DNA from 2 places in the Streptomyces sp. NPDC051133 genome. Region 2 is predicted to be linked to the other one. Evidence: riboswitches for the same ligand, from Rfam matches in the RefSeq annotation. Region 2 holds a riboswitch; the other holds the start of a gene.

Region 1 (5,039 bases), on a different contig from region 2:
CGCCGGCGCCGAGTCTGCCGAGGACCTCGTACGGGCCGACGTGTCGTGGGTCGGTTGCGCGCAGCGCGTGCACGTGGTGCTCCCCCCGGGTCAGCTGCTGCCAGGGGGAGTGTATGCGGCACCGTCCGCCGTGCTTCGCCCAGCCGTCACACCGCCGGCACGCAGCGGCCGTCCTCCGTGCGGTACGTCCACTTCGCGCCCTGGGTCACCAGTTCCCGGACGGCGGTCACGAAGCGCTCGACGTGCTCGTCGGGGGTGCCCGCACCGAAGCTGACCCGGATGGCGTTCAGGGACTTCTCGCCGGGCGCCGCCTCGGGGGCGCCGCACTCGCCCTGGGTCTGGGGGTCGGTGCCGAGCAGCGTGCGGACCAGCGGGTGGGCGCAGAAGAGGCCGTCGCGGACGCCGATGCCGTACTCGGCGGAGAGCGCGGCGGCGAAGTGGGAGCTGTTCCAGCCCTCGACGACGAAGGAGATGACGCCGACGCGCGGGGCGTCGTCGCCGAAGAGGGAGAGGATCCGGACCTGGGGGACCTCGGCCAGGCCCTCGCGGACCCGGGCGATCAGCTGCTGCTCACGGGCGACCAGGCCGTCCCAGCCGGCGTCGGTGAGGGCCTTGCAGGCCGAGGCGATGGAGTAGGCGCCGATCACGTTCGGCGAGCCGGCCTCGTGGCGGGCGGCGCTGTCGTGCCACTCCACGTCCACTCCCCCGTCGGTGCGCCGGGTGACCTTGCGGCTGGCGCCGCCGCCCGCGAGGTACGGCTCGGCCGCGCGCAGCCAGTCGGCGCGGCCGGCCAGCACCCCGGAGCCGAAGGGTGCGTACAGCTTGTGGCCGGAGAGGGCGACCCAGTCGACGTCCAGGTCACGGATGTCCACGGGGTGGTGGGGGGCGAGCTGGGCGGCGTCCAGGACGATCCGGGCGCCGTGCGCGTGCGCGGCGGCGGCCAGTTCCCGCACCGGCCACAGCTCACCGGTGACGTTGGAGGCGCCGGTGACGCACACCAGGGCCGGGCCGTACAGGTCACGGCCGGCGAGGGCCCGCTCCAGGGTCGCCACGGCCTGCCCCGGGGTGCTCGGGGCGTCGAGGTAGGTCACGCGGGCGTCCTGCCAGGGCAGCAGGGAGGCGTGGTGCTCGGTCTCGAAGACGAAGACCTGGCAGTCGGCGGGGAGGGCGCGGGCCAGCAGGTTGAGGGAGTCGGTGGTGGACCGGGTGAAGATCACCTGGTCGTCGGCGCGGCAGCCGAGGAAGTCGGCGACCGTCCTGCGGGCGTTCTCGAACAGGTCGGTGGAGAGCTGGGAGAGGTAGCCGGCGCCGCGGTGCACGCTGCCGTAGTACGGCGCGTAGGCGGCGACGTCGTCCCAGACGCGCTGCAGGGCGGGGGCGCTGGCCGCGTAGTCGAGCGCGGCGTAGGTGACCTCGCCGCCGGTGACGAGCGGGACGGTGACGTCCCGGCCCAGGACGGACAGCGGGGCACGGACGGACCGGTCGGCGGCAGGGGTGAAGACGGACATGGGTGAACTCCCGTGAGGCGAGGTGACATCGCCGCGCGAGCGGACGGGGCTCGAGCGCGGAGAAGAACGCGGAGAAGAAGAAAAGGGAAACGCGGAGGCGGGGCTCTGCGGCCCTATCGCATTCGCTTGCTCACGGAAGGCTCCCTCGAACGACCAGGACCCCTGGTCCCGCGCTCTGAGAAGCGCGCGAGGGGTCCGCGCTTGCCGTGGACCTCGCTGCCCACGACCTGGTCTTCACCCGGGGCACCCCGCCACGGACGGAGGGTTGCCGGACAGTCGGCCGGGGCCTCATGACTGTCACTCATGACCTGGACAGGAACGTACGCGAACCGATCACCGGCCCGCAACTCGTGTCCGGATCGCGGGACGCGCGCCCGGCGCCGCCCTCACCGGACCAGGTGGTGCCGGCGCGAGCGCCGCGACCAGCGCACGCCGAACAGCACCAGGTCGGCGACGAGGACCACCGCGCCGATGATCAGCAGGAAGAACAGCCCGTGCGCCGCCACGCCGATGAGTCCCAGAATGATCGCCACGATGATCAGGAGCAGGAAGAGCACCATGGGTGACCACATCCTCCGGCCGGGCCGGTCAGCCTCGCGCCAGACGGCGTCCCTGGTCGGCGCCGGCCTCGTAGGGCCTGTCGTAGTGTTCGAAGATCTCGTGTTCCCGCTCGACCGGCAGGACGTCGTCCATGCCGATGGACGGCGCCTTGCGCACCTGCGCCCGTGGATGGGCCACCTGCACGTAGCCGGGCCCGAGGGTCGCCTCGTCGAGGGGGACGAAGACGAGCCGGTGCCGGGTCGGCATGCCGGTGCGGACGGTCACCATGGCGGGTGTGTCGGTGGCGGTGTCCACGTAGACCGCTTCCAGGGCTCCGATCTTGCGGCCCCTGGGGTCGATCACGTCGCGGTTGCGCCACTCGCGGACATCGGCTGAGTGGATCATGTCTCGCTCCTCGCGGTCCGCCCTCCCGGACGCCGCGCCAACATGGAGCAGCGGCGGGAGAGGCACCACGTCTTCACTCTACTCCCGCGACCGCACGGGCCGACGGCCCCGAAGGCGTCCGCGCCCCCTCGGGCCGACGGCCCCGCGCGCCTCCGCGGACGCCCGCCGTCACGCGTTGCTGACGGCCACCCAGCGCTCCAGCACCCGCTTCGCCGCGCCCGAGTCGATCGACTCCGCAGCCCTCGCCATGCCCGCACGGAGCTGGTCGGCGAGCGGGGCGTCCGTCGGATCCAGGGCGACCAGCGCCGCCGCGGAGTTCAGCAGCACCGCCTCCCGCACGGGACCCTGCTCGCCGTCCAGCAGGCGGCGGGCGACCTGCGCGTTGTGGGCCGGCTCGCCGCCGCGCAGCGCCTCCACCGGGACCAGGTCGAGCCCGGCGTCCCGGGGGTCGAAGGACTCCTCGGTGACCTTGCCGTCCCGGACCACCCAGACCCGGGAGGTGGACGTCGTCGTCAGCTCGTCCAGGCCGTCGTCGCCGCGGAAGACCAGCGAGGAGTTGCCCCGCTCGGCGAGGACCCCGGCGACGATCGGTGCCTCGCGCGCCACGGCCACGCCGACCGCCTGCGCCCGCACCTTCGCCGGGTTGGTCAGCGGGCCGAGCAGGTTGAACACCGTCCGGATGCCCAACTGGCCGCGGGCGGCGCCGACATGACGCAGCGCCGGGTGGAACTTCACGGCGAAGCAGAAGGTGATGCCGGCCTCCTCCGCGACCTCCGCCACCCGGCGGGGGGTCAGGTCCAGGTTGACGCCCAGTCTCTGCAGGACGTCGGACGAGCCGGACGCCGAGGACGCGGCCCGGTTGCCGTGCTTGACGACCTTCGCACCCGTACCGGCGACGACCAGCGAGGACATCGTGGAGATGTTCACCGTCTTCGCCCCGTCGCCGCCCGTGCCGACGATGTCGACGGTGCGGCCGGGCACCTCGATCACGTTCGCGTGCTCGTACATGGTGCGGACCAGACCGGTGATCTCCTCCACCGTCTGCCCCTTGGCCCGCAGCGCCACCGCGAACCCGGCGATCTGCGCGTCGGTCGCCTCGCCGCGCATGATCCGGTCCATCGCCCAGGCGGTGTCGTCGGCGGACAGGTCGTGCCCGTCCAGCAGGCCGTTCAGCAGGGCGGGCCAGGAACGGCCCGCCGCGGTGTCGCCTCCAGCGGGGGTCACAGCGCTCATCAGCCGCTCCTGGTGTCGTACGAAATCAGTGGTTGATCCCCACCCTATCGACCCCCGGACACGGCGAAGGGCCCCGTCCGCAACCCGGACGGGGCCCTTCAGCGTGGTGTGGCGACGCGGGGATCAGTGGTGGCCGTGGCCGCTCGTGATCTCCTTGTACTCATCGACGCTCGGCTTCGGGATCTGGTTGTCCTCACCGTAGTAGGCGTTGGACAGCTTCGCCCGCAGCTTCTCCGAGGACGGGATCTTGCGCTCGACCCCGTTCTCGTCCACCGCCGGGCCGATCTCGGCCGGCTCGTACTGGTGGTGCGCCGTGAGGGTGTGCAGCTGCTCCTGGCTGAGCGGCTCGTGCACCTCGATGAACTCACCGTGCGGCAGGCGCTTGATGATGCCGGTCTCACGACCGTGCAGCACCTTGTCGCGGTCGCGCCGCTGCAGACCCAGGCAGATCCGCTTGGTGACGATGAACAGCACGACCGGGCCGACGAAGACGAAGATCCGGACGAACCAGGTGACCGCGTTGATCGACAGGTGGAAGTGCGTGGCCCACAGGTCGTTGCCGCCACCGATCAGCAGGGTCAGGTAGACCGTCATCCAGGCGACACCGAACGCGGTGCGCGTCGGGGCGTTGCGCGGACGGTCCAGGATGTGGTGCTCGTTCTTGTCGCCGGTGATCCAGGACTCGATGAACGGGTAGACCGCGATCGCGACCAGGACCAGCGGGAAGATCACCAGCGGGATGAACACGCCCAGGACGAGCGTGTGGCCCCAGAAGTTGATCTCCCAGCCCGGCATGAAGCGGATCAGGCCCTCGGAGAAGCCCATGTACCAGTCGGGCTGGGCACCGGTGGACACCTGGTCCGGACGGTAGGGGCCCATGGCCCAGATCGGGTTGATCTGGGCGACCGCCGCGATGGCCGCGATGACACCGAAGACCAGGAAGAAGAAGCCTCCGGCCTTGGCCATGTACACCGGCAGCAGCGGCATGCCGACGACGTTCTTCTCGGTCTTTCCCGGACCCGCGAACTGCGTGTGCTTGTGGTAGAAGACCAGGATCAGGTGGCCCACCATCAGGCCGAGCATGATGCCCGGCAGCAGCAGGATGTGGATCGAGTAGAACCGGGCGACGAAGTCGTGGCCGGGGAACTGACCGCCGAAGAGGAAGAACGACAGGTACGTGCCGACGATCGGCACGGACAGGATCGCGCCCTCCATGAAGCGGACACCGGTGCCGGAGAGCAGGTCGTCCGGGAGCGAGTAACCGGTGAAGCCGGTGAACATGCCGAGGACGAACAGCAGGAAGCCGAACAGCCAGTTGATCTCACGCGGCTTGCGGAACGCGCCGGTGAAGAA
Region 2 (5,039 bases):
TGCCGCCAGGGCCGACGAGTGCGGCGAGGTCGGCCCAGGCGCGCGGGTCGTCCTCGTCGGAGAGGGCGTGGAAAGGGGCCACGTCCTGGTGGTAGCGGGCGGCGTGGCCGATTCGTTGGGCGAAGTGGGCGTGGGGGCCGGTGAGCGCGGCCCAGGCGGGGTTGTCCAGGATGTGCACGGAGCTGGCGTCGATGCTGGTCACGGACATGGTGTGGCGGTCTCCGGGGTGCGGCTCGGGTGTCCGACGCCCGGGGACTCCACCGCGAGGCGGCGGTGGAATCCCCGGCACGCGATGGTCAGGAGTTGTCGAGGGGCAGTCCGGGCGGGTTGACCTCGGACTTGGCGACGGCCTCGTTGGAGAGGTTGTAGGCCTTGAGCCACTCGGCGTACTGACCGTGCTTGATCAGGTAGTTGATGGCGTCGGCGAGCGGCTTCGCCAGGCCGCTGTCCTTCTTCGCGGTCGCCGCGATCAGGCCCTGCAGGCTCGCGCCGGCGCCGGAGTAGGTGCCCGCGGTGCGGGTGGCGTTGGGTGTGTTCGCGACCTGGCGGTTGTGGTAGGCGATGCCGGGGTTGGGGCCGAGGTACGCGTCGATCTTGCCGCTGGACAGGGCGAGGTAGACGCTGTTGCTGTCCTGGAAGTACTTGACGGTGAGCTTCTTGCCCTCCTTGGCCAGCTTCCCCTTCCACTCCAGGAGGATCTTTTCCTGGTTGGTGCCAGAGCTGACGGAGACGGTCTTGCCGGCGAGGTTCTCGTAGTTGCCGTCGAAGTTCCAGGTGCTCTTCTTCGGCACGACGAAGGCGAGGTTGTCCTGCCGGTAGGAGGCGAACTCGTACTTCTTCTTGCGTTCCTCGGTGTCGGTGACGTTGGAGAAGGCCACGTCGACCTTGCCGCTGTCGATGCCGACGAAGAGGTTCTCCCAGGTGGAGTTCTTCACCTCGGGCTGGAGGCCGAGGACCGCGGCGACCAGGCGGCCGAAGTCGGGTTCCGCGCCGGTGAGGGTCTTCTGGTCGCTGCCCACGTAGGCCAGCGGCGGGAATCCGGCCGGCAGGGCGCCGATGCCGATCTCCAGCTTGCCGCTCTTCCTCACGGCGGCGGGCAGTTCCGCGCTGATGGACTTGACCTCGGAGACCTTGATGGAGGTCTGCTGGGCGGCGCCGTTGGAGACCTGGCCGATGACGACCTCGCCGGTCTTGGCGGCGCTGTCGGTGGAGGTGGCCGCGTCGCTGTTGCCACCGCAGGCGGCGAGCCCGGTGGCCAGGGAGCCGACGGCGGTCGCCGCGGTGATGCCGCGTATCAGGCTGCGTCGGGTGAAGTGGGAGGCCATGGCCGTTCCTTGTCGCTGGAGGTGATGAGGGTGGCGTGGGGGGAGGTCTGAAGGGTGCGGCGGGTCAGAGGACCTTGCTGAGGAAGTCCCTGGTGCGCTCGTGGCGCGGCTTGTCGAGGACCTCGGAGGGCGGGCCCTGCTCGATGATCTTGCCGCCGTCGATGAAGACGACCCGGTCGGCGATCTCGCGGGCGAAGCCGATCTCGTGGGTGACGATGAGAAGGGTGGTGCCGCTGGTCGCCAGGTCCCTGATGACGGCGAGGACTTCGCCGACCAGTTCGGGGTCGAGGGCGGAGGTGGGCTCGTCGAAGAGGATGACTCCGGGGCGCAGGGCGAGGGCGCGGGCGATGGCGACGCGCTGCTGCTGGCCGCCGGAGAGCTGGCGCGGGTAGGCGCCGGTCTTGTCGGCGAGTCCGACGCGGCCGAGGAGTTCGCGGGCCAGCTCCTGGGCCTCGGGCTTGCCGAGTCTGCCGGTGGCGACCGGGGCGGCGGCCACGTTGTCCAGCACGGTGAGGTGGGGGAACAGGTTGAAGTTCTGGAAGACGAAGCCGATCCGTCCGCGCTGGGTGAGGATGGCGCGCTCGCTCAGCTCCTTCAGCCTCTCGCCCTGCCGCTTCACGCCGATCGGCTCGCCGTTGACGCTGACGTAGCCGATCTCGGGCTTCTCCAGGTGGTTGACGACCCGCAGCAGGGTGGACTTGCCGGAGCCGGACGGGCCGAGAATGACGGTGACCTCGCCGGGGCGGACGGTCAGGTCGACGCCGTCCAGCACCCGGTGGGTGCCGTACCACTTGTGCACGTCGTGGACCTCGACGGTGGCGGCCTCGACGTCCGCCAGGGCCTCGATGGTGTCGGTGGTCATACGGCGGCCTCCCGGCGGATGCGGGCCCGCAGGGAGGTGAGTCCGGTGCGGAGCTTCTGCAGCGGTGTCGGCGGCAGGCTGCGGGTGGCGCCGCGGGCGTAGTACCGCTCGACGTAGAACTGGATGACGGAGACGACGCTGGTCAGGATCAGGTACCAGACGGTGACGACCAGCAGCAGCGGCACGATGTCGCCGGGGTAGGTGGAGCCCATGGTCTGCGCGGAGCCGAACAGGTCGAGCAGGGAGACGTAGAAGACCAGCGAGGTGCCCTTGATCAGGCCGATGAGCTGGTTGACGTAGTTGGGGATGATGGAGCGCAGCGCCTGGGGAAAGACGATTCTGCGGAACTGGTAGCCCTTGGGCAGGCCGAGGGCGGCGGCCGCCTCGTGCTGGCCCTGGTCGACGGAGAGGATGCCGCCGCGCACCACCTCGGCCGCGTAGGCCGCCTCGTTGAGACTGAGGCCGACGACGGCGACGACCATGTCGGTGGCGAGTTTCGACTCGTCGAAGGAGAAGAAGGCCGGCCCGAAGGGGATGCCGACGCTCAAAGTCTTGTACAGGGCACTGAAGTTGTAGAGGAAGATCAGGACCACGATGAGGGGGATGGAGCGGAACGCCCAGACGTAGGTCCAGCTGACCGCGCGCAGCACCGGGCTCTTCGACAGCCGGGCCAGGGCGAGCAGCACACCGCCGATCAGGCCGAGCACCGCGCTGTAGGCGGTGACTTCGAGGGTGATGAGCAGGCCGTCGAGGATGGTGGGGCGCAGGAACCAGTAGCCCCAGCGGTCCCACTGGTAGAAGGGGTTGGAGGCCAGCCCGTGCACGAACTGGGCGACCAGGACCAGGACGACCGCGGTGGCGATCCAGCGTCCGGGGCGCCGCAGCGGCAGAACTCGCTGGGCAGTGAGGGCTTTCGATGGTTGATCGGCGGTCGGCGCCTGGGGGAGGGTGACGGTGGCGCCAGGGGGTTCACTCATGGTGGGCTCCGGCTGGGTGGGTACACCCCGGAAGCGCGGCGGCATGCGGGGGCGCACACGACGGCGAGGTACCGGGGGCGGGGAGGACGACGGCACACCGCACGGGCGGTGTTCATCAGGGAGTGCGGGGGCTGCGGGGAGGTGTCAGCCCCGACAGCGGGCACGGCCCGGTGCGGTACACAGTGCGCTGTTCACGCGGAGCAGATCGACGGCGCGATCGGCGACGAGAGGGTTCGGGTGCGGCTGTACGCAGCCCTGGGAGCGGCGCGTGGCCGTCCTGAGAGCTGCGTACATGGCGTCACCATCACTGTTCCGGCCCTGTGGGCCTCGCGCTTACCGAAACGTCTTCGGTCCGGTCGTCACCTGGGGCACCCCACCGCGGCGCGAGGGTTGCCGGTCAGCCAGCCAGGGCTTGTCGCTGACACTCATGACCGTTCTGGGCCGTAGTTAAGACAATTGCCCGAACGAATGTCAACGCCGGTCCACCAGGTGGAACGGCTAACGGGTGGTGTGGGCCGCCCAGTCCAGGATCCGCACGGCCGCTCCGGCGGCTTCCAGGCCCTGGCAGCGGGCGTGGTGACGGCGCTCGATGCCGTCGAGGTCGAGGTGGCCGCCGAAGGCGGGATGGGCGGCGAGCCGGCGGGCGTAGGCCCACAGGGTCGGATGGTCGGCGATGCGTTGGACGGCGGAGGCGTCGAGGTGGTTGCGGTGGACGGTATCGAGCTGGACCAGGGCGACCCACAACGCGACGTCGGCGGCGGTGACATCGTCGCGGATCAGGTACGTGCGTCCTTCGAGCCAGCGTTCCAGGGCCCCGAGCGTTTCGAGCAGCGTGCCAAGTGCCGCGTCACGTTCCACCGGCTCACCACCGGCCGATCCGGCGTGCTGCGCGGCCTGTTCGATGCCCTGCCCGCACATCCGCTCGACCGCCTCGATCTCCGACTCCGCGCCGCACGGGTAGAGCGAGGGGCGGTCACCGCCGAACCGGCGGTCGAGGTCGCGCATGATGTCCGGGGCATGGGTGCTGACGATCCGCCCGGACCAGTCGTCGCTGAGCACCGGCGCGACGGCCGGACCGGGGTACCGGTGGGCGCTGGCCTCGTACAACGGACGCAGGACTGAGTGGCCGCCCTCGGGGCAGTCGGGGACCGCGGGCAGGAAGGTGGCCGGACAGACGGTGTCCAGGCCGAGCAGGCTGTGGGTGACGGCGATGCGCAGGCCGCCGGAACAGGCGGTCGACAGATGGAGGCGGTAGCGGCCCGGAACGGCGTAGTGGCCGCTGCGCGCATCCCGGCCGATCCGGCCCCGGAAGGCGGGCGCGGGTCGGCCGGAGGCGTGGGCGGCCAGCGGTGTGACAGTCATGACTCTCCCCGGGAGCGGGCGCGGGCGTACGCGCGGCGGAAGCGACGTCGGGTGAGGGAGCGGAGCTCTCCCGTACGCACCGGACGGCACGACACCTGAGGGCGTCTCCGGTGCGGGATGGGCGCGGCTCAGCCCTGGGGGTCGATCGCGCTGCAGACACGCAGCAGATCGATGTGACGGCGGGAGGTCAGAAGAGGCGAACGGCTCACTCGGACGGTGACCGACTCCAAGCGCCTCATATTTTCCCTACCTATTCACTAGGATTCCCTCAGTGAGTGTCGATCCGACCGACATCGGCGTCAAGAGGGCCGTCCCGCATCGCGGACGCCCCGATGGACGGCGGCCCGCCTCGACACGGCCACCGTTCTTCGGGGTCGGTGTCCGGCGTGCTCGGCCGGGTACAGGAGTCTGGGCCTGATCCTGCGACGATCCAGGCCCTGGTCAGTCCGGGTACTCCGGTCCGACCGCAGTGCGCGCGCCGAGCGTCCTTCCCCTGCCCCAGCCGAGCTCACG

Evidence for each region. A riboswitch is a leader RNA that binds a small molecule or an ion and turns the genes downstream of it on or off. The one in region 2 is predicted to bind S-adenosylmethionine.
Region 1: linked by a shared signal. The riboswitch ahead of AB0N17_RS42870 (aminotransferase class V-fold PLP-dependent enzyme) and the one ahead of AB0N17_RS22425 (amino acid ABC transporter permease) in region 2 are both predicted to bind S-adenosylmethionine.

Annotation. Positions count from the first base shown of each region.
Region 1 covers NZ_JBFBBK010000085.1:5,824-10,862, reverse strand. Annotated here, with positions in the region: gene AB0N17_RS42875 (PQQ-binding-like beta-propeller repeat protein) at 1-73, opposite strand, end outside; gene AB0N17_RS42870 (aminotransferase class V-fold PLP-dependent enzyme) at 147-1,508, opposite strand; SAM riboswitch class IV at 1,701-1,817, opposite strand; gene AB0N17_RS42865 (hypothetical protein) at 1,895-2,068, opposite strand; gene AB0N17_RS42860 (PRC-barrel domain-containing protein) at 2,097-2,453, opposite strand; gene trpD (anthranilate phosphoribosyltransferase) at 2,622-3,686, opposite strand; gene AB0N17_RS42850 (cytochrome bc complex cytochrome b subunit) at 3,810-5,039, opposite strand, start outside.
Region 2 covers NZ_JBFBBK010000021.1:82,156-87,194, reverse strand. Annotated here, with positions in the region: gene AB0N17_RS22440 (GNAT family N-acetyltransferase) at 1-208, opposite strand, end outside; gene AB0N17_RS22435 (transporter substrate-binding domain-containing protein) at 297-1,325, opposite strand; gene AB0N17_RS22430 (amino acid ABC transporter ATP-binding protein) at 1,390-2,187, opposite strand; gene AB0N17_RS22425 (amino acid ABC transporter permease) at 2,184-3,164, opposite strand; SAM riboswitch class IV at 3,489-3,597, opposite strand; gene AB0N17_RS22420 (glutathione S-transferase C-terminal domain-containing protein) at 3,663-4,526, opposite strand; gene AB0N17_RS22415 (putative leader peptide) at 4,655-4,765, opposite strand.